4 regions of the Paenibacillus sp. FSL L8-0436 genome follow, and region 3 is predicted to be linked to each of the others. Evidence: riboswitches for the same ligand, from Rfam matches in the RefSeq annotation. Region 3 holds a riboswitch; each other region holds the start of a gene.
What was found. A riboswitch is a leader RNA that binds a small molecule or an ion and turns the genes downstream of it on or off. The one in region 3 is predicted to bind cyclic di-GMP.

Region 1: it holds a riboswitch for cyclic di-GMP, as region 3 does, so the genes downstream of both, NSS79_RS11140 (S-layer homology domain-containing protein) here and NSS79_RS05285 (PA14 domain-containing protein) in region 3, are expected to answer to the same signal.
Region 2: it holds a riboswitch for cyclic di-GMP, as region 3 does, so the genes downstream of both, NSS79_RS14665 (hypothetical protein) here and NSS79_RS05285 (PA14 domain-containing protein) in region 3, are expected to answer to the same signal.
Region 4: it holds a riboswitch for cyclic di-GMP, as region 3 does, so the genes downstream of both, NSS79_RS02555 (collagen-binding domain-containing protein) here and NSS79_RS05285 (PA14 domain-containing protein) in region 3, are expected to answer to the same signal.

The regions. Positions count from the first base shown of each region.
Region 1 is NZ_CP151955.1:2,456,944-2,461,445, forward strand. Features, by position in the region: gene NSS79_RS11125 (VOC family protein) at 12-377, opposite strand; gene NSS79_RS11130 (SDR family oxidoreductase) at 424-1,203, opposite strand; gene NSS79_RS11135 (TetR/AcrR family transcriptional regulator) at 1,433-2,113, shown strand; cyclic di-GMP riboswitch class I at 2,386-2,479, shown strand; gene NSS79_RS11140 (S-layer homology domain-containing protein) at 2,531-4,502, shown strand, end outside.
Region 2 is NZ_CP151955.1:3,202,142-3,208,360, forward strand. Features, by position in the region: gene NSS79_RS14650 (DUF4179 domain-containing protein) at 1-1,177, opposite strand, end outside; gene NSS79_RS14655 (sigma-70 family RNA polymerase sigma factor) at 1,146-1,727, opposite strand; gene NSS79_RS14660 (nucleotidyltransferase domain-containing protein) at 1,849-2,616, shown strand; cyclic di-GMP riboswitch class I at 2,743-2,834, shown strand; gene NSS79_RS14665 (hypothetical protein) at 2,885-3,940, shown strand; gene NSS79_RS14670 (hypothetical protein) at 4,080-4,439, shown strand; gene NSS79_RS14675 (ketoacyl-ACP synthase III) at 4,478-5,476, shown strand; gene NSS79_RS14680 (alpha/beta hydrolase) at 5,751-6,219, opposite strand, start outside.
Region 3 is NZ_CP151955.1:1,144,371-1,150,589, reverse strand. Features, by position in the region: gene NSS79_RS05290 (glycosyl hydrolase) at 1-897, opposite strand, end outside; gene NSS79_RS05285 (PA14 domain-containing protein) at 1,106-3,493, opposite strand; cyclic di-GMP riboswitch class I at 3,506-3,586, opposite strand; gene NSS79_RS05280 (sugar phosphate nucleotidyltransferase) at 3,724-5,097, opposite strand; gene NSS79_RS05275 (UDP-glucose/GDP-mannose dehydrogenase family protein) at 5,501-6,219, opposite strand, start outside.
Region 4 is NZ_CP151955.1:539,551-545,769, reverse strand. Features, by position in the region: gene NSS79_RS02560 (alpha/beta hydrolase) at 13-954, opposite strand; gene NSS79_RS02555 (collagen-binding domain-containing protein) at 1,241-3,430, opposite strand; cyclic di-GMP riboswitch class I at 3,517-3,606, opposite strand; gene NSS79_RS02550 (hypothetical protein) at 4,230-4,643, shown strand; gene NSS79_RS02545 (ASCH domain-containing protein) at 5,049-5,471, opposite strand; gene NSS79_RS02540 (copper amine oxidase N-terminal domain-containing protein) at 5,967-6,219, shown strand, end outside.

The sequences.
Region 1 (4,502 bases), 1.3 Mb from region 3:
AAAACGCAGGCTTAGCTGTGCACTGCAATCTGTACCTCGAAACCGTCCGGATCCAGTACATAAAAGAACGATATGCGTGGATTCGGCGTGATCGGACCACGCGCTACCGGGATACCCTGGCTTTTGAAACTCTCTATTGCCTCATCCAGTGACGCCACCTCGAACCCAATGGACACACCGCATTCCGGCTTCAGAGCCGGGTCGCTTCCCTGAATAAGCTCGATCTTGGGCTGCCCCTCCGTGCCTAACATAACAATCTGTCTTCCTCTGCTCTCAAATCTGCGGTCAATCGGAAGTCCCAGAATGCTGTGATAAAAATTAAGGGATGCCTCCAGATCCCGCACCCTGAGCGTAATCCAATTCATGCTCAATATCATGTATCCTATCCCCTTTTTGTGGATTTTCTATTTTGTTCATTATACGCTATTTTGGGGCAAGCATGTTTCCAACAATCCGCAGACTCTGCTTTCGGGTAACGAATCTGGACAACTGTGCTCCGAGGTAATTTTGCGAGCCTGGAACAGTGTATATCTTCTTTTTCGCGAGTGAGCGCAGCGCAGTCTCAACTACCTGCTGTGGAGTTGCTTTCTTCCCGACTGAAGCATCCTCAGTCCCCACGACGGTGAAGAAAGCTGTATCGGTAGAACCGGGGCAAAGTGCAAAGAACTGGACTCCACGGTCACGATTCTCCCACCATAATGCGTCTGTAAAGGACAAGACAAAAGCTTTGGTTGCCCCATACACAGCCATATAGGGGAGCGGCTGAAATCCTGCGGTGGACGATACATTGATCACAGTACCAGAGCTTCTGCGCAGCATATCCGGCAAGAATAAATGAGTCATATTTACGACGGCAGCAACATTCAACATAATCTCCTCATGCTGCCGCTGACCTGAGATTTGCTCGAACCTCCCATGAGTGGCAAATCCGGCATTATTGACCAGCAGCTCAATCTCAAGCTTCAACAGCTGGCATTGCTGGAACAATTCGCTTGGTGCACTTGCTTCCGTAAGATCCATAGCTATGACTTTGACTTTGATGTTATAGCTTCTTTCGAGTTCCGCTGCCAAGTCATCGAGTTTGTTCTTAGATCTGGCTACGAGAACCAGATGGCTTCCTTGTTTAGCCAGCTGTATTGCGAATTGTTCGCCAATGCCGGAAGAGGCACCCGTGACTAGCGACCATTTTCCTTGAATATTCATAAAATAACTCCTCCTATTAAAACGATGTATTCGTTAAGAAACAGTGTTTCCTATTGAAATCATAGTAACCTGCTGGCTGGAGAAAGTCAAACCTTCTTTTTTTAAAAATTTGCAAGAAGATATGTGTATGTAGGATTGACTTTGTGGAATCGACTGTATAGAATGCGTGGTATATGATTGGAAACTGCGTTTCCCGAGAATAACAACATAACTAAAGAAGGCGATTAAGTTGAATGAACCTAACAATTTTGCTGACGCAAGCAATAGAAAGCTGACAACCTACCAGGAAGCCCGCTTACAGAACACAGCTAGTCTTCGTCAACTCGTAGTTGATGCAGCAGCCTTTATTCTTCAGGAAGAAGGGCCGGAAGCTGTCACCGTGCGAAAAGTAGCTCAGAAGATGGGTTGCTCGACCAAGATCATCTACAGTCTGTTTGCTAATAAAGAAGGTTTAGCCCAGCAATTATATCTGGAGGGCTGCAAAATACTCTCGAGCGAATTTGAGAGTGCTTCACAGTCAGAGGATCTGCAGCAGTATTTAATTAATCTGGCAGAAGTGTATTGGGAATTTGGCCAGCGCTATACCAGCTACTATAAATTGATGTTTGGGGGAGCATTTGCAGATTTCAAACCGGATGAGCAGAGCATGAAAGGCACTGTTACTGCTATGCGGCGCTTGTTATCCGTGATTGTCAGCGCTCAAGAGCAAGGCCTAATTACTGGTGATTCAAATGCGGAATTTATTGTAGGTACGATTTGGTCCTCTCTTCACGGAGTGATTCACCTGCACATAGGAGGACATTTGGGAAGTGTCGCAGCGTCGCACGCAGTGTATAAAGGAACGGTAGCTCTGCTTGCAAGCTCACTGTTTGCACCTGCAGCCGCAGCCAAGCATTTAAAGCAGGAGTAGTTAGTGAAATCCTTTATATAAGGCCTGGGTTCGAATCCTGAGAGTCTATAACACAATTAAACGGCAGAGATGCCGTTTTTTTGTTTCTAAATTTGTTATAAATCTTTACAAATGCCGAAGAACGAAGCCTATTTCCGAAAAAAAGGAAAAGGTATATAAGTAAGGGAGAACTAGAACTTATTAATTTTATAGGGATAAATTCCGATAAAGAAAGAGTCCTGTACAACTAAAGTCACACCTGCATACCCATAACGGGACAGAAAAAACCGAGTTTGAAACAAAGGCAAATCCGTACGAAAGTCGGAGACGCAAAGCCACGGGTCTACTTCATCCAAAGGAGGATGTTAAGACAGCCGGGCCGCTCAAGGCACTTGGTTTTTTGGCGTGCCTACAAATAGCGCTGGGGGAGAGAAGTAAATGAGGTTTAGAAGGAAAGGGAAGTTTTCGCGGACGGTTGTGTCCGCAGTGGCGGTGAGTATGCTTGTGGGCCTGTTTAGCGGAGGCCTTAGCATGAAGCAGGTTTTGGCTGCCGGGACCGATCCGGGTAGAACGGACTATAACGTATCCGGCAACCGGATCGTATGGCTGGAAGCAGAGGCTGACGGGGTGAAGCAGGTTCACGCGATGAATCAGGCCAGTGGTGCCAGCACTGTTCTTACATCGGGTTCATCTGCCAAGGATGCGCCTTATGTGAGCGGCAACGTTGCAGTGTGGGCCGACAAAGGAACAGAGCAGGAGTCTTCACTGAACTGGGATATTTACACTGCCGATCTTGAGACGGGTACACGAAGAAAGCTTAACAAACAGTCTGGCACATATGGCAATCCGACTACGGATGGAGTCGGTGTGGTTTGGTACGAGCGCAAAAATTACGGCAGCATGATCTATCATGATCTGGCTACGGGCGTTGAAGCCGACCTCGGCGAAGGACGTTTCCCGGTGCTGGCCGGCGGCAATGTAGTGTATAAGAATGCCCGTGACGGGGGGCTCAGTCTGCTCCATTTGAAAAGCGGGGCTACGCGTGCACTGGTTAGTCTGGGCGGAGCAAGCTATGTGGACTGGTTTGTTTTTAACGGCAGCGATGTACTGTTTAAGCAAAAAAATGGGGCTTCCGAGAGCAAATATGTGATTCTGAATATCAAGGATCTGACTGCTCTGCCTGTGGATCTCACCGAGATGAAGCCTGGAGGAACCCAGTATGCCTTCATGTCGATAGGTGAAGGGCAGGCAGTTTTTCAAGAGGAGAGGGACGGTGCTGCCACATTGCAGCAAGTGAACCTTTCTACATATGCAGTGAAATCACTGCCAGCAATAGAGCCCGGAACGAAGCTGATCGGCATTACCGGGGATAAACTGCTTTACAGCAAGAAGGATGATTACATAGAGTCGATTGACCTGAAAGAAGGATCAACCCCTCCGAGTCCGGGAGCCACTCCAAGTCCAGGGGTAACCCCAACCCCAGGAACGACTCCAGCTCCAGGGACAACCTCAAATCCAGGTGCAGTTCCAAATCCAGGCGCAGATCCGAACCCGGGTTCAGCCCCGGAAGTGAAGACCCCTGTAGTAACCGGAGCCAAGGACAGTCAGGTTATCGGAAGTGCTGGAGGTACTTTGTCTGTACTGAATGGCTGGGCACGGCTGGAGATTTCAGCAGGAACCTTCCCTGACAATACCACTGTAAGCTTGGCCCAAGCTGAGCTGGAGAAAGAAGTACTGCTCGACGCAACCGGCAAAAAACTGCTGAAGGCAGGTTCAGCGTGGCAGGTGCAAGCGAGTGCTCCGTTCCTGATGCCGGCCAAGCTGACGGTAGGGTACCCGAAGGAAGCGCCTTGGACGACAGGCCGTGAGAAGCTTGGAATCTATAGCAACGATCCGGCAAAAGGCATATGGAACTATATTGGCGGAGTGACTGCGGCGGAAGACGCCGTTGTTCAAACCGGAATTACAGCTTCCGGACTATATGCGGTAATGCTGCGCGGAGCTGAATTCACAGATATGTCAGGCCACTGGGCGCAGCAAGCTGTAGAGGTGCTAGGGGCTAGGGGGATTGTGAACGGGATGAACGGAACCGCTTATGCGCCAAAAGGGATCCTGACCCGGGCTGAATTCACCAAGCTGCTGGCAGCAACTCTTGGATTGCAGCCGCAGCGGCCGGAGACACCGGCTTTCCGTGATGTTTCAGCTGCGAACTGGTCCTACCCTTATGTGGAAGCAGCTGCAGCGGCAGGAATCGTAACGGGAGAAAGTGGACTTTTTCACGGTAATGATCCGCTGACCCGTGAACAGATGATGGTGATGCTGATGCGGGCAATAGACAGCACTATCGGCAGCCGGGCTTCTGCTGCAGAATCTGCCAAGCTTGAAGCTGAATTGGGCGGATATAAGGACA
Region 2 (6,219 bases), 2.1 Mb from region 3:
TAGACTTGACGGGACTATTGTAACCATCCAGGATGAACCGTACTTGCCGGCTGTCATATGGAAGGCTCTTGAAATAGTAGGTCCAGTGCAGCTTGCCGGCTTGTTCTGTTGATCTGACAGTGTAGCCGAAGGAAGTGTCGGTAATATATCCGGACTTGTAACGGTTGCTTCTTGAAACTTCTTCACCTTTCTCATCCTCAAAATGGAACATGAGCCCAAGAGCGTTATTAATATTGGCAGAAATAAGGCTGGCTGCCTCTCCAGTAAGCGAGGTGTTGAATTTCAGTGTGACACCTGCAGGTGTATGCATTACTTGATCCATCTCCAGCTTCATCCCATCCGGAGTAGTATAGACATGGTCCTTCAAATCTGTGGTTACTGTTAATGCCTGCGCTGCGGTCATATCCGCTTCATAGCTGAAGCTCCAGTCTCCGGCGACTACCTTTTCTGTTTCACTGTTTGAAGCCAGTTCATGAATATTGCCTTGAATAACTACGGTGCTTCCTGGGCCTTCATCAGGGAATACGTAAGTCAACAGCAGAGAGGCTTGACCAGAGTTTCCATAAATGTCACTGGCCAAGGGCATGATCTCTTTCAGTTCTCCGATGTTGTGTCCTTGTTCATCATGGATTTCCAATTGGCTGGTATTAAATTTGGACATTGCTTCGTTGGCAGCATGTCCGGTTTTATCCGTAATGCTAATGTTAAGCACCAAACGGGTAGGATCAGCCACTACGTCCTGCAGGACAAAGGTATAACCTTTATCGGTTTTCTCTATGCCAGGCTGCTGCACCACTCCGAGTATTCTGGCGTCCAGCAGACCAAGCTCTGCCCACTGGTTGGCAAGGAGGAACGGTTTCTGTGGAGGGTTGGACAGCGTCTCTGAGACCGTACCTGATCTGCCAATGAAAAACAGTAATGAAGCAATTCCTATCACTGCAGCAACAGTGCTGCCCCACTTTAAACCTCTTTTTAGGGTGCGGCCCTTTTGCATTCCGGATATCTCGGATAATTGTTGCCCGGAGGCGGGCAGTATCTCTGTATTGCGAACTTGTTCCATAACGCGCTCTGTGAAATCATCAGCTAGATTAGAGCTTGTATACAATTGTGAATCCGTCAATAGATCGTTATCAGTGCCGGACAAGTCATTGTGATTGGTGTAAGCCCATTTTTTCATTGGAACCCTCCCTGGATTTCGACCATTGTTTCTTCAGCTTTTGGCGGGCGCGGTGGAGACAATTTTTGACCTGGTGCATAGGCATTCCCGTTATCGCTGAGATTTCCTCATAGGATAATTCATTGGTATAGCGAAGCAGCAGTACAATCCGGTATCGTTCTGGAAGCTTGGACAATTTCCGGTGCATTTCAAGCTCGTCTTCCTTACGCATATACTGCTCTTCAGGGGTTGGCCCGCGATCCTTCTCCTCCAGTAAGTTACTGCTTGTTAGGCCTGGGGATTTCCGCCTTTTCAGTGACCTGAAGTGGTTGATCGCAATGGCGTACAGCCAAGCGGTAAAGCTTGATTGGCCATGATGCTCGCGGAGTTTCTGGTATGCTTTGATAAAAGTTTCCTGGGCCAAATCCTGTGCATCCTGGTGACTGGCGCCCATACCGAGCAGCAGACCATACAAGCTCGACTTGTATTTGTCTACGAGTACCGCAAAGGCCTCCTGGTTGCCCTGCAGCACTTCGGCAATGATTTGTTCGTCGTTTTCCTGTGCCTTCATCCAGTGCCTCCAATTGATTTATTTGTATATAAGACGCACCAGCGCCACAATATTTCTCACTTTTAATAAAAAAAGAAAGATTATGTTCAGATCATACTACACATTGCAGGGGGAAGAGAGAATGAAACAAGACGAAGCAATCCGTCTGATAGGCTTGGCCGTAAAGGGTGATCCGGCAGTCAGGGCAGTATTTCTGAAAGGCGCACATGCCAGAGGAGAGCAGGATGTTTACTCGGATGTTGATTTGTACTGTTTGGTCCACAGCGAGGGCTTGACGGATTTTTTAGCGCGCAGAATATCCCATATGGAGAGCTATAAACCGCTGATATTCTGGTCGGAAGCTAACTTTGTAGGGCCGCAAATTGTTGGCGTGTTTGAAGACGGTCTGCATTTCGATCTTTATACAGTGACTGAGGAGAGTCTGAAACAAATCGAGCAAATCCTTGTCCTGCATGATCCCGAGGGATGTCTTGCCAATTACAAGGCAGAGAGCTTCCCCATGTCGGATGCGGAGATTACGAGGCTCCTTTCCGGTTTCACTTTCAGCCTTCTGGAATTTGAGACCGCGTATCTTCGCGGCGATTTGCTCTGGGCACATCGGCTCGGCAGTCATCTGGCGGCAGATCTAATGACCGTTCTGCGGCATGTAATAGATCCTTTTACAGCGCAGCTCGGCATCAAGAGACTGCATCGCAAACTCAGTCCACAGCAACTGGATGAGTTAACAGGAGCGTTAAATGGTCTTGGACCGGATGCATTACCTTCAGTTGTCCAGAAGCTGGTGGACCTCGCTGCAGCGTTAATTGCAGAATTGACCGAAAGGCTGTCAGAGAACTGGAATCAGCGTTTTTTCGATTTTATGGTCAAACGGATCTACGCACTATCGTAACAAAACAGGTACAGCGAACAATATTTGAATGTGAGAAAAAAGGAGGATAATGACTACTCTTGTCGAATTATAAATTTAGATAGATAATAAATACCAAAATATGTTTGTGATTCGGAAGCGCCAGCTGATGAACAAAGGCAACTCCGCCGAAAGGCGGAAGACGCAAAGCCACCGGTCTAAACCGCTCACGAAAGCGGCATGACAGCGGGGACGCTCATGTAGTTTGGTTTTTTGTTGTCTAAATACAACAAAAGGAGAATAAAAAAACATGTTTTTGAAGATTCGCCACAAAATAAGGCCAGGCTTAGCGTTTATTCTGGCTGCGGTCTTGGCTGCAGGACCCCTGATTGCCAGTCCGGTCCACGCAGCTGCGAAGTACACTTTTACAGATGTCAAAACTGCATATAACATGCCGCTTGACTACAACTACAAGTTCACGGGTGACACGATCGCTTCACTGGAGAAGGATAGCAAAGGGGCTTATCAGCTGTACCTACATAACTGGAAGAAGAAGACGACGGAGAAAGTTACTTCTACTAACACGTTCAAAACGAACTTGCAGCTCCTGGGAGACAGTGTTTATTATTATGAGTCCACAATTGAAGTGACTAAACAAATTAATATCTATCCGAAGAAGCTGGTACAGTACAATTTGAAAACCAAAAAAACAAGCGAGCTTCCGCTGGAAGTGAAAACTCCGGAATTACTGGGTGTGGGTGACAAATATTATGTACACAGCAGTGGCTCAGATTTTTACTTCACTAACAAAACGACACTGGAAACTCAGACCATCAATGATCTCGGTTTTGATCAGGTCCACCAGTTTGTAGATGACAAGTTCATCTATAGCAAATGGGACACCGGCACGTTGTATCTGTATGATCTGCCAAGTTCAAAAACAACTGAGCTTTACAAGCTGAAAGAAAATGAATCCTTCAACCTCGTAGCTTCGAATGGTAAAGATATTGTCTGGATGATTGACTCCAAAGAAGTGGATGCTGCCGGGAAGACCAAAAATTACTTCATTTATATGACGATGGACCGCAGTAAAGCCGGAGCCCCGGTTAAAGTATTGCTCAAACGTGAATGGGTAATTGGCGACCGGAATGATCTATTACTTGTAGGTGACAATTATGCGGTGTTCTCGGAAATGATGAACAATAAACTGGTAGCCCGCGGAGTGAACCTCCGAAACGGGGAACTCTTTTTGCTTGGGGAACGAAACCGCAGTGCGGACAATTTTGTGTATTTTAATAAAGACACACTGATCTCACGCGACGCAAATGACTATATTGTGCTTCGTACAATAGTCAGAACGCCATAAATGAATTCTCAGAAACTATCAAAAAAACAGTGCAATTTGACGATAGTAGTAAAGCGGTAAATCTTGGGTATGAACCTATTTCCAATGAATCCCGCAACCGCAAATTGAAAAAAACAACTAAGAGGAGTGTCATTAAAAAATGATCGCAGAAACTAAAATGTACCCGGAATTCAACACCATCTTCATCAGCTTGCATGGATTTGCCGAATTGGCTGAAACGGTAAAAGAAGTGGAAATATTCGAGGTGTCCATGCCGACTTTGCCGATCCACGAGATGTCTCTGATTATTGACTGCAACGATATGGCGCCCTTCAAGCCGGAGATATTGCCGGTTCTGGAACGCTGCTATGTGCTGTATAACAGTTTTAAACATGCGGTTCTGGTGAATCCGAAGAAAGTAGTAGCCAAATCTCAATTACAGAGAGTAGCTCCAAGCGCCGGATTTAAAGGACATTTTGTGGATACGGTGGAAGAGGCTTGGGCAATCGTTAAATCCTAAATCGTATATCCTAAATCTAAAGCAGAGGGTGGTCAACCATGGCTAATGTCAAAATAGTAAGCACCGAAGTGTACCATCCTGCCTATAAGATCAGCAATGAGGAATTGGCTCTGCAGGCCGGAGCTTCAGCGGACAAGCTTATCGGCATTTGGGAGTTCTTTGGCCGTAAGGATCGTTATTACGCGGCGGACTATGAAGAGAGCACGCTTTATATGGCTATTGAAGCATCCAAAAAGTTATTGAAGAGCTGTGGGCTCAGCGGAAGCGATTTGGATATGATCGTATTCTCCTCAGGAACACATGATTTCAGCGCTCCGACAGATGCTGCATTTGTGCATCAGGCGCTGGAGGGTAAAGATTCCTGCATTATCTATGACAGCAATGCCAACTGTGTAGGTATGGTTGTCGCTGCTGACCAAGCAGCCCGATCCATGATATCCACGCCCAGAGTGAGATACGCACTCATTGTAGGGTCGGAGCAGATTGCCCGTTTCTACAAAGAAGGGGACCTGGCATCCAAGGGCCTTTGCGGAGATGCGGCCTGTGCGGTTCTGCTGGAGAGAGTGGAGGATACGGATTCCGGTCTGATAGATTCGGCGTACTACACCAATACGCAGAAGGCGGAGGATATGCAGTTCCCTGCCGGAGGCATGACGCAAATGTACGGAGAACATCTGTCGCTTGAAGAGAAGAAAATCTATCTTCATCCGGAGTACAACGTCAATGTGGCTTTCCCGACAGCAGTATCCAATATTGAGCAGCTGCTTCAGGAACATGGATATACAAAAAGTGATGTGAAGCACTATATCCTTAGTCAGTTAAACTTGAGCGTCATTAAAGATATCGCGGGTAAGCTGGATGAGGAGCTCGTTAAATTCCCTTACATTGGGGATATTTATGGCTACACGGGCACAAGCAGTCCGTTTATCACCCTTCACCATGCGATTAAGGACGGGACGCTGGTACCCGGCGACTTGTTTTTTATGTGGTCGGTAGGCGCGGGTATTACGAGTTGTGCTACCTTGTGGAGACTCTAACATCACCACTACAGTAATGGAACGCGATAGAAAAACAACGAAAGCCTGCGCTTTGGTGCAGGCTTTTTTGTCTATATAAGTTGAACTAAAGAACTACCTAGAGGCAAAAGCAGCGGAGGGGGATTTTGGAACTGGAGGAACGGTAGTGTCCGCCTTTGTCTTCGGATTTCTACCGCTAATAGCGGTTAAAATCAAGAAATCTGAAGACAACAGTGGCCGGAAGTCCAAACATTCACCGCAGTTGCGTTCTATGCCGGCTCGGTAAGTCTAAAGTTCAACTTATATGGTCTTTATTTAAGAATTCAATAATCAACTCTATAAATTCAGCAGGCTGCTCAAAATGCGGATAATGGCCGCATTGACGCAGCTGGACGAATTCTGAAGCTGGAATATTCTTATGTACGTAACTGCAGATCTGCTTGTTGAAGGGTAAATCCAGCCCGGCTTCCATAACAAGTGTTGGATGACTGATTTCATTTAAGCGACTGTAGGCCTGAGGCATTAAAGGACGATGCAAATTGGGCTTGCCTTGATAAAAGACTTCATTACTGACATAAAGCTCTTTGAATTGAGCCCGAAGCGTCTGATCTTGTGGAACGAGGTAGTGCCAGAAGCTGTTCTTCATAAAATGCTCCGCAGCCTTGTTGATTCCAACCCGGCGGACTCTCAGGAAATCCTTCATGCCTTCCCAGGACAGCCGCAAGGGATACTTGGCGCCGTTAACAGAAGGGGCAACAAGGATT
Region 3 (6,219 bases):
TCCGCTTTCACCGATCCCGATCGGCTTGCCGTCGGCCAGCTTCAGCAGCTTCTCATAATAAGACTGTCTATAGTCATTGTTATAAATATCCGCCGCCAGAACGTCAACCTTCCCGGCACCGGGATAATATGGCTCATAGCCATCCGACCACTCATTAGGCGCATTCGGATTCCATACCCACAGGAGGTTGTCCAGCTTGTGAACATTCACCAGACGGTTATACATAATATCCCAAAGTTCGGTGAAGTTGTCCTTCTGCCCCCACCAGAACCAGTTGCCGTTCATCTCATGATAAGGGCGCCATAACACAGGCACTCCCGCATCGCGCAGGTCTCCCAAATATTCGGCTACATCATCAAGCTCAGCAATCAGGTTCTTATACTGCGGGGTGCCCGGCGTAACATAAGCATCAAAATCCTCTTGGCTCAGGCTCATATGCACATTAGCCCATTCCGGGGAGGTGCCCGGCAAATTCTGATGGAAGGTCATCGCCACAATTCCGCCGCCCTGGTGCCATTTGATCGCACTCTTCACGACATTCTGGCGCTGCTTCACGATGGTGCCCTCCGGCTGGTTGTTAATCGCTCCCAGCTCATAACCATGCAATACGGCATATTGTCCGCTTGCATGCTTCAGCTTATTGTTGAATTCATCCGGGGTCTCCAAATAGTCATGCTGCCCGGATATCATTCCCTTGCCTCCAAGATCAACCAGATAGCTGAGCAGATCGGCAGCCTCCTCGGAAGCTGAGGGATTGATGGGAGTGATGGCAGCAGCAGGTGTAACTATCGTCCGGGGAACCGGAAGACTCCTCGCTTCTGACCAGGGCAGCAGGGAAAATATTAATATAAGAGGTAAAATCGTATTAAACAGGCGGTACTTGCGGTAAGTGTTCAAATCGTAATCTCCTTTCTCCAGCGAAATGCCGCCACGGCACACAGGATGCGTTCCCTATGCAGGTTCATACATCCCGAGGCCAAATGGGGGCTATAGCTTAGTAGCCCTGCTGATAAGCAGGGCCACTAAGAGTGGACTTTAGGAATTATAATTGTAACGTCTTAACCAGCACCCGCCGGTGAATACAGAAGCTAACCAGTCGCTCTGCTTAGGAAGCGGAAGGAAGAAACAGGGCGCTAGCAGGAACAGTACCCTTCACTTGGCTTGGGCTTTCCCACATTAGACGCGCTCTGGCATCCCCTTGATTCTCGTAATACTCCACTTTAATATCATATAGCTGCCCGGCATTCAGGCTGATGCTTCCCATGCGTTCGGTTCCACTCTGTTTCATCCAGCTGTCAATCACAAGACTGTCATTGACCCAAACGCGGATGCCGTCATCTGAAGTAGTATAGATTGTGTACATTTCACTGTAGAGCGGCTTAATCTTGCCGCTCCAGCGTACGGAGAAGAAATCGATGCCGATTGCAGGATCCGGGGTGCCTAGACGCCAATTGAAATCAAGAATGGCGTCGTTACGTACAAGTGCCGGAGTGCCTGACAGCAGCATATTATTGAAATATTCTGCTTTTAGCCCATTCTCAGCAGGTGCTGCTGTCGGTGTTGATGCTGGCGTAGATACCGGTGTTGGTGCTGCTGGCGTCGGTGCTGCTGTTGGCACCGGTGTTGGCGTTGCTGCTGGCGTCGGTGCTGCTGTTGGCACCGGTGTTGGCGCAGATGTCCGTGTTGCTGTTGGCACCGGTGTTGGTGTTGCTGTCAGCGCAGGTGTCGGCGTTGCTGTTGCTGTTGGCACCGGTGTTGGTGCAAGCGTCGGTGTTGCTGTTGCTGTTGCTGTTGCTGTTGCGGCTGGTGCTGCTGTCGCCGCTAAAACCGGTTTTGCAACCAGGCTGAGTGTACTGTCCAATTCTGTCTGGCTGGCAGCAGCTGCCCCGGCATTCACAAACAATGCGCTGGCCGGAACCGTCCCTTTGACTTGGCTTTGACTTTGCCACATTAAGCGGATATTCGCATCGCCGGCATTCTCGTAATACTCGACCTTGATGTCGTACAACTGACCGCCTGTTAAAGCGATGCTTCCGGTACGCTCGGCTCCGCTCTGTTTCATCCAGCTGTCAATGACAGCTTTACCGTTAATATAAACGCGGATACCGTCATCCGAAGTGGTAAAAAACTGATAAGTCTCACTATACGTTGGCTTGATTTGACCGGTCCAGCGGACGGAGAAGGAATCTATACCGATTGAAGGATCCGGCGAACCCTGGCGCCAGTTAAAGTTAAGCAATGCATCATTGCGCACCAAGGCGGGCGTACCGGAAAGCGTCATGTTTTTGAAGTACTCTCCCTTAAGTCCGCTCACCACAGGCGCTTCCACTGAATCATTAGAGTCAGGCGTTGGCATTGCCGTCGGCTTCGGCGTTGGTGTCGCCGTTGGTGTTGCCGTTGCTGTCGGCGTTGGTGTTGCTGTCGGTGTTGGCGCAGCGGCTGGTGCACTCCAACTCTTATATTTATTCCGGGTCAGTGTATAGCTATCATTCATGAAACTCTTAATCGTAGTTGTGCTGTTTTTCTCATAGAGCATTTTTCCCCAGTTCATCATAAAAACGAAATTTTTCTGGGAGAGCTTCAGTTTGGCCGTGCTGGGCATCTCACCGTTTTCACCAATACCTATCGGTTTACCGGCAGCCAGACTAAGCAAACTGTCATAATACTTATTCATATAGTCGTTATCATATATATCTGCTGCAAGAACATCCACTTTGCTTGCGCCCGGATAGGTCAGCGCATAAGGATCAGACCAGGCATTCGGTGCATTGGGGTTCCATACCCACAACAGATTGTTTAATTGATGAACGTTCACGAAACGGTCATACATAATATTCCACAGTTCAGCAAAATTACTTTTCTTCCCCCACCAGAACCAGTCGCCGTTCATTTCATGATAAGGTCTCCAAAGTACAGGAACGCCTGCATCCCGCAAGCTTTTGAGCGACACCGCCACTTTATCCAGATCCGTGATCAGGCTGGCGTATTCTGCCGTGCCCGGCGTTACATACTTGTTAAATTCCTCTTGTTTGAGCGGCTTCTGCACATTGGACCAGAGGTAGGCAGTCCCGGGCAGATTCTGATGAAAGGTCATTACGACAATGCCGCCGTTCTTGTACCAGTTGATCGCGCTGTTCATCACATTCTTGCGCTGCGATGCAGCTGTACTCTCCGACTGGCCGCTAATTACGCCAAGCTCATATCCGTGAAGAGCAGCATATTCTCCGCTTGTTCCCTTCAACTTGTTGCTGAATTCATCCGGGCTCTCCAAATAATCGTGCTGTCCAGAGATAATCCCTTTTCCGGTAATGGAATAGAGGTTACTAAGCAGCTTGACAGCTTCGGCTGAAGCGTCCGGATTAACCGGCACTGCTGTGCTTGATGAGGCTTCTGCGGTTGAAGGCGACAGCCCAAATCCTAAAGGCACAGCGGTTAACAATACGGCAAGAGACAGCAAGGCGGACAGCAGACGAGACTTACGGTAAGTTTTCAAAATGATCTTCCTTTCGGTAGCCAGGCTGCCACTCTTGCGAAGGCCCTATGGCTTTGCGTCCCTATCTTTCGATTAGGTTTGCCTTTGTCGTTTTGGAAGGATTTATCCCTCTTACCGTAAGTATCGTCCCTATGAAGTTTTTATTTAGAGCATTAATAAAAATAAATTAATAAATGGTTCTAAATACCTGTTTTGGATCTGTAAAAATTGGTTAAATAGATTATTTAGGCCTAAGAGATAAACTGTTGCAAAGCTATATCTTCCCAATCCAAGGTGATGCGGATGTTATCCTCTTCCACCAGTTCCGAACCGGTCTGTACCTCGATAAACTCTACATCCGTCAGCGCAAGGATCGCATGTTTGGTGCCTTCCGGTATACGCACCACATCTCCTGCCTTCACATTATGCATCTTCTCATTAATCACAATGCTTGCTTCACCGCTGACAAATGTCCAGATTTCACTGCGTTTATGGTGCAGCTGGTAACTGATATTTTTACCCTCTTCGATAAAAATCCGTTTGGTCAGCACTTCATTTCCCTCATCGTATTTCACATAATCTATGACCTTATAATGGCCCCAGCGGCGTTCTTCGTACATCGGTCTTTGTTCAAAAGACTTCAGCACTTCCTTGATTCTCGGACTCTCCGCTTTATGGGTAACCAAAATCCCGTCCGGGCTGGCAGCGATAATCAGATCCTTCGCGCCGATCACCGTAATCGGAATATCCAGCTCATTAATCAGGCAAGTGCCTTCGGAATCGGCCGTCACGAACCCTTTGCCCACGTGGTTGCTGTTCATTTCTTCGGTCAGCGTGTTCCAGGTGCCCAAATCCTTCCAGAATCCGGCATAAGGCTGAACAACGATTTTCTCCTCTTTTTCCACCACTTCGTAATCAAAGCTGATGGAAGCAAGCAGTTTGTACTGCTTCTGCAGTTCCTCGTAGTTCAGCGGCAATCCTTTGCGCTGCAGAATATCAAGCAGATAACCCAGACGGAACGCGAACACGCCGCAGTTCCAGAGGGCATTCCGGCTGATCAGTTCCTCGGCCTGCTCACGGTCAGGTTTCTCCTGGAAGTGGCTTACCTGCAGATAGCCGCTTGCTCCCGCCTCAGCGCTGGTAGGAATGATATATCCGTATTTTTCTGAAGCATGCTCGGGTACTACACCCATCAGCGCCAGGTTCGCTCCGCTCTCCTGCATCGTTTGCTCAAGCTGCACAACTGTATCGAAGAAGGCGGCTTCCACATAAGGATCGACCGGCAGGATGGCCACGGTCTCGCTTGGCGAAACGCCTTCCATGGAATACAGGTAGGCTGCTGTCAGGGCAATCGCCGGAAACGTATCGCGGCGTTCCGGCTCAACGATGATGGGCACCTCGCTGCCAAGCTGGCTCTGAATCATTTCCACCTGGCTGCGGCCGGTAGCCAGATAAGCCGAACCCGACATATTAGCTTCCTCCAGCTGCCGCCATACCCGTTGCACCATGGATTCCGGTTCACCCGTCGGACTCTCAAGTACCTTCAGAAATTGCTTCGAACGTGAATCGTTAGACAATGGCCAGAGACGTTTACCTGAACCGCCTGATAGAAGTACCAGTTTCATATGGAACCCTCCTCATTATGTGTTGACGCGAAAATATCGGATTGTTATTGGTTGCTTCAAACGTGAAAAGCATAAGACTTAGCTGTTATGAGAGTCACTGCAAGGAATGTTTGGACTTTCGGCCGCTGTTGTCTGCAGATTTCTTGATTTATACCGCTGTTCACGGTGGAAATCCGCAGACTGCATAGGCTTCCGAAGCGAGCTTTCCTGCGGAAAGCTTTCAGGCGGACGCATTCGCTCCTACAGTTCCAAAATTCCTCTCCGTACCTGCCAACAGCCTAACTATTCGCTTCACCCGCAGGCGAAGCACCCTGCTAAAAGATCCGGCATCGCCGCTTGTTTGGCGGCAGGTAAGAGCGAAGTGCTTTACAGAGCTGGGAACTTAGCAGAGCAAGCTTGAGGCTTAGATCGCACCAGCCACGCTGGCCGAATACCCGCTCAGTCCGCCCATTTGCGGGCGTCCGACGGAATGGTACTCCAGGCCGGTGCCTTCGATCTGCTCCTTGGAGTAGACGTTGCGGCCGTCGATCAGAACCTGGCGGCGCATACTGCCCGCCAAGCGATGCAGGTCGATATCCTTGAACTGGCTCCAGTCGGTCAGCAGGCATACGGCATCGCTGCCTTCTGCCGCCTCTTCCGGCAGGCCGCACCAGCGGAGCTGCGGATGATCGTATTGCATTTTGAAGTTATCGGCGGCAATCGGATCATATAGCTTCACTGTAGCTCCCTCCGCTACCAGCGCTTCGACGATTTCCCGGGCAGGTGCCTCGCGTACATCATCGGTATTCGGCTTGAAGGCCAACCCCCAAATTCCGATAACCGCGCCGCGCAGGCTGCCTAGCGACTCATGAAGTTTGGAAATAATCATAAACCGCTGTCCTTTATTCACCTCAACCACCGATTTCAGCAGCTTGAACTCATAGTCTACGTTACCTGCGATCTGGATCAGCGCATTGGTATCTTTCGGGAAACAGGAGCCTCCATAACCAATTCCGGCCTGCAGGAAGCTTGAGCCGATTCTCCGGTCCATCCCCATGCCTTCTGCCACTTCGGTTACATCAGCTCCCACTTTTTCACAAATATTGGCAATCTCGTTGATAAAAGAGATTTTGGTTGCCAGGA
Region 4 (6,219 bases), 600 kb from region 3:
GGGGTTATTGGACTACTTCACGTACCGGTTAACAAACTCACTTACCTTGCTGACATATCCCGCCTTATCCGTATCATAAGAAAGTCCATGCCCTGCGCCATGCACTACAAACTTGTCCTTGGGGCTGCGGCATGCCTGGTACACTTTGTCCATCATGGCATAGGGTACGAACTTATCGGCATCACCATGGATGAACAGGATCGGCACCCGTGCCTTACGCACCTGCTTCAGCGCTGATGCCTCACCGAAGAAATAGCCTGCTTTCAGCCGGGTAATCAGACTGGCAATCTGCACGAAGGGAAAGCTTGGCAGATGATACATCCGCCAGAGCTGATAAGAGAGCTGTGCTTTGACCGAGCTATACCCGCAGTCGGCAACAACCGCCTTCACCTGCGGCGGAAGCTCTTCACCCGCGGTCATCATCACCGTTGCTCCGCCCATAGACACCCCATGCAGCACAATCTGCGCCTGCGGCCCATTCTCTTCAATGATGTATTCGATCCACTTTACATAATCCCGGCGTTCGGGCCAGCCAAATCCTATGTAATTGCCTGTGCTTTCACCATGTCCCCTGGCATCGGGAATCAGCACATTATAGCCCAGGTTTTCATAATAAATCTTGGCGTAGGCCCCCATATCCTTGGCTTTGCCGGAATAGCCGTGGGCAACGATTGCTGTACGTCCGGCTGCCCGCTCTGACGGCAGATAATAACCCCGCAGCTTCAGTCCATCCTCTGAGCTCATGTCGACATTCCGGAAGCTCTGCCGGGCGATCCACTCCGCCCCTTCTCCCCAGGATGCTCCGGCCACCGGCGGATCTACCTTCAGCGCGGGTGAATTCGCCAAAAACTCCTTAGGCGCCCGATGGATCGCCACTCCATAGAAAAAGAAACCCGCATAGGTCAATCCTCCGGCAATGACGATAATAATCGCCAGTATAATTACACTCCACATGAATATTCTCACCTTTCCTTCTCGTAGCTGTGGGATACTCCAGTCACAATCATGCGGGTTCCGCAATGATTTCTGCATAGTATAACATGGTAGCCTCGCCTGCGAGAAATGTACATATAACAGATGGATTAAATCTAAACGATTTGTTGTATAATAACCCTCCAAACTTAGGAAACACCCTATAAAAAGGCCGCTTCCGGGATTTCCTCTCCCGTAAGCGGCCTGAATTATGTTTAGAACATGGCGTCTGGACTGTTATTGGCCCGAGTGTGATTCAATGAAAGCCTCAGCGTTTTCGTCTGCTGGTTTTTGCCGTTCTGCTCAGCAGCAGACCTACTCCGGCAATAGCGAGACCGGTAATATAATAAGGTGCCGGGCTGGCTTCGCCCGTCTGCGGCAGACTCTCGGCTGTAACCACTGGCCCCAGCGGAATTTCTTCATCAAGAATAATCTCTTCATCCGGTACCGGAGCAGGTACTGGATCAGTCGCTGGAGTAGTCTCCGGCGTTGGCTGCACAGGCGAAGGTGTGGTCACAGGGCCCAAAGGCAGCGGATCCTCATCAATCGTAATCTCCTGATCGTCATTCGTACCAATCACCGTTGGTGTCGGCGCTGGTGTCGGGTCTACTGTTGGCGCTACACTCGTCGGCGCTGGCGTCGGGTCTACCGTTGGCGTTACACTCGTCGGTGCTGGCGTCGGGTCTACTGTTGGCGCTACACTCGTCGGTGCCGGCGTCGGGTCTACTGTTGGCGCTACGCTCGTCGGCGCTGGCGTTGGTTCTACCGTTGGCACTACACTTGTCGGCGCTGGCGTTGGTTCTACCGTTGGCACTACACTTGTCGGCGCTGGCGTTGGTTCTACCGTTGGCACTACACTTGTCGGCGCTGGTGTCGGCGTTGGTATTGGTGTTGGCGTTGGTGTTGGCACCGGTGTTAGTGTTGGTGTTGATGTCGGCGCCGGTGTTGATGTCGGCGCCGGTGTTGGTGTCGGTGTTGGCACCGGTGTTGGCGTTGGTGTTGGCACCGGTGTTGGCGTTGGTGTTGGCACCGGTGTTGGCGTTGGTGTTGGTGTTGGCACCGGTGTTGGTGTTGGTGTCGGCACCGGTGTTGGTGTTGGTGTCGGCACCGGCGTTGGTGTTGGTACCGGCGTTGGTGTTGGTACCGGCGTCGGTGTTGGTGTCGGCGCTGGTGTTGGTGTCGGCGTTGGCACCGGCGTTGGCGCTGGTGTTGGCGTCGGCGTCGGTGTTGGCGTCGCCGTTGGTGTCGGTGTCGGCGTTGCCGTTGGCGTCGGTGTCGCCGTCGGTGTTGGCGTCGCCGTCGGTGTTGGCGTCGCCGTCGGTGTTGGCGTCGCCGTCGGTGTCGGCGTTGCCGTTGGCGTCGGTGTCGCCGTCGGTGTTGGCGTCGCCGTCGGTGTTGGCGTCGCCGTCGGTGTCGGCGTTGCCGTTGGCGTCGGTGTCGCCGTCGGTGTTGGCGTCGCCGTCGGTGTTGGCGTCGCCGTCGGTGTTGGCGTCGCCGTCGGTGTCGGCGTTGCCGTTGGCGTCGGTGTCGCCGTCGGTGTTGGCGTCGCTGTTGGCGTCGCCGTCGGTGTTGGCGTCGCCGTCGGTGTTGGTGTCGGCTTCGGTGTTGGTGTCGGGCCGACTGGCGGCACCGTTCCCTCAAAGGTATGATGATGCATCTGAATATAACCGCTGAATCCTTTTGCAATAAGGGTACCATGCAGCTCAGCACGGCTGAACGCCACAAAGGCATGCGGCGCTAACATGGTGCCTTCAATGGTTGTGTTCCCATTAGCTACAGAAGAAGCTTCGTAGAAGTTGAACAGCACATTGTGAGATTTGCCGTTCCACATTTGAAAATCCGGAATGACGACCTTATTCCCGCTTACATTGATAATTACCGTGGCATTTCCTGCAATGTTGAACTGGAGACCGTTGGTAACCGCCAAATCCGCAGCAGTCAAATGAATGACATTAAAGGAATCCGGAGCGTTAATCGTCATTTTCCCTCCATCTCTGACAAAGGGCTGCGTTTGTTTCAGAGCAGCTAGTTCACTCGAACGCTGAATCAAAAATTGCTCCTCAGCTTGAAAATCAATCGGATGATCCTGCCGCGTACCTCCTTTAAGATCAGCTCCTGAACTTTTCATGCTGCCTCCATACACAGAGGTGCCATAAACTGTTCCATTTGAAAAGTCGATGTCTTTGCCGGCGATAAACACATCTCCGCCCGCAGCATCCTTGGATACTCCATATCCCTGAAGAGTAATGTTCCCTGCAGCAGCAAGCCGTCCATGGATCTGGTCATTGCTTTGCGCGAAATCTCCAAAGATAAAGGCGTTAAAATTCCCGGCGACTCCCAGCACCGGTGTTGGGGTGTACGGCATACTTGCCGCCGCCTCTACATTGATCCTCGGATGAAGCATATTGCCGATGGTTAAAATCCCCGTCAGAATCAAGGCTACTGATCTTTTCTTCAACAACGATATGTACCTCCTATGTAACTATTCTATGAATGCACAGATTAGCCCGTAACAACAAAAAGACCGCCAAGAAGGGTTAGCTTCATGGCGGCCGGACGATCGTGGCACCTTTAGAGTGCTGTAGATTCCTGACTTTGCGTCCCGCTCTTTCGAACGGTTTGCGATTATACATGAGAAGTTGGTAACAGTTGCATTCTATGTAGTCTATGACTTTTGTTACTTTCGGACTAGAATCAGTCTATCTCTTCACCCCTCCGTTTGTCAATCTATTCCTTATTTTTTTTGATAGATTCTCTGAAAAAGTCCTCAATCCCGCATCGCATAAGGGTTTAGTTGTATTCACCAATCACATGAAACAAATTTTTAATATTAAAAATTAGTATATTCGAACCACTTTTCAACTTTTGTCGAAACGGCAAAAAAACTGTCGCCAGCTCTTGGCAGCAGTTTTTAGTCATTGTCAATTTACATAAGTCAGCGGGCAACAGCCGGACTTAGAATTTGTATATTTTATAACAGCTGAACCCAGCCGATCATGGACACCCATAGTGGAACACTTAGAAACAACCCGAACAATAATCCGCGGCGGAGACTTCCCTCATAATTCATCACAATTCTCCTTTTTAATAAGCTTTATTTTTCAATATTTATTATTTCAATTTTAATATAAAATAATTCTTATAATTATTTTGTGAATTATGTCACATTGTTTCAACTGTTTAGAAATTCCATTGATTAATTTTTGAATAATCGGTTAAAATACGAATATACGTTCTTATTAGAGGTGATTGAATTTATGCATAGAGCGGAGAGTAACGATAATACACTGGTCAAATCCTATATATTGCTTCCGCTGATTTTATCAGCCTTTGAACGGGATTCAGCCATTATGTCGACACAACTGCGGACCCCCGCCCCATACATGGATGTTCTCCGTACTGCTGCGAATGCGGTTACTGCCGATCTGAGGGATGTGCGCGCCGAAATGAGGAAACGCGGAGTTAAGGTCTATGAACAGCAGCGGCTCCAGGTCGGCATCGAGGCCAAATTTATATGCCGGGGATATCATGAACGGATGCTGCTGCTGGATGACGTCATCGCTGCACAGGCTGCTATCCATATGCGCAAATACCTGGGACTCGATATCTCCGGCTACCACAGCTATGAGGAACAGTACAAAATCAAATCCGGCCCTCAAGCAAGCCTATAGACTTTGGTGCGTTGAAGAAAAAAACAGGCCTCGCCATGGGAGTCGGCAAGACCTGTAAAGTACCCGCTATAAATTACATTAAAACCTTCCAATAGCCCAATGTGCCGAAAATAACTACAAGCGCCACGGGATATAGAATCCTCCGGCTTACCTTATCCTTAAACGTAAGAAATAAACATAACATGCAAAGCCACGCAATAAGAAGACTGCCCATTTCCTATGCATACGCTCCTTCCTGAACACCTGATTGGCTCCGGCAGAGATAAGATACACAAAGCCCTATATTTAAAAAGATACCCGGGCAGCATCCCATTCATACCTGTATTCCAACGAACCGCCGGTACCGTCATAATATTTTCCGTCTATCCAAATTAGACTTGCCGATTCTGAAATTCCATAAGCGCTTCACCGCTCCCTTTGCGGAACAGGATGCTCCCAGAAGCCCAGCCGGCCCTTGGCCGGAATGTTGTCCTCCAGCGGAGTGACGCCCGTCAGTTCCCAGGCAAACCGTCCCTCCCTATAATCTCCAAAGATATATTCGCTGCCGTAGGGCCAGCCTTCTTCAGCCATACCAGCTGTAACTTCATAACAGTTTATCAGCGATCCTGTCGCTATAATCACTCCGGCAGGTAAATTGTCCGCCGTAAGACCATGACGGGCGAGCACCGATCGGAAAGGCTCCCGTAAGCATACTTCCTTATCAATCTTCAAACCGGCATGAATGGCGATTTCACCCCGGTAAGCTGTTCTCCAGGAACGGGTCTCGAATGATTTTTCACCAAGAGCAATGAGCGTCGCCCAAGGCTGCCGTATAGTCAAACATCGCATAACATCCTGCCCCCTTTCTGCAACAAAGGAAAGGCGCAGCCCACCGGGAATCCGGAAAACCGCGCCGCATATAGTTTTTTTGAGCTGCTGGTGAAGGAATTCGCCCCCGGCTTAAGCATTATGAGCGTAACCCACACCTATCTGTAAGGTTCAATTAGGTTCTGTATAATCTTTGCGGCGCTTCACTTCTCATTATAAGGTTCAATAAGGTTTTGTAAAGTTCCCCCCCGACGGTAGAAGAAATGGAAGATGGCTGGCTGCCTATTCTAAGGTTAAGGCTCCGGCTTTGCTTGATGCTGCAACTTTTTCCAAATCAGCAAGTCTAACTAAAAAAAAGAAAAGGATGGATCAACTTGAAAAAAACATTATTTTTTGTTTTTCACTGTAATGTTTATCTTTTCAATCGGCGGTACAGCGAATGCTGCTAACCCCCTCAAACTAAATGTAAACGGGGCCGTACAGGATGAGCTAACTTCTCCTTTGGTCAGGAAGAACGTGAGTTATGTTCCTATTCGCACTGCGCAGTCTTTGGGCTATAAGGTGAGCTGGAACAGCAAATCCAAAACGGTTTTGGTTGTTGACCCGCATACTTCGGACACATTGAGCCTTGCCGTCGGCAGCGGTGTTGCGAGGATGAATGAGGAAAAACTAGAATTAGATACGCCGCCTTTTGTTGAAAAGAACACCGTTTATGTCCCGTTACGGTTCATGAGCGGAAGTTTCGGAACGCTTGTTCATTGGGATTCGA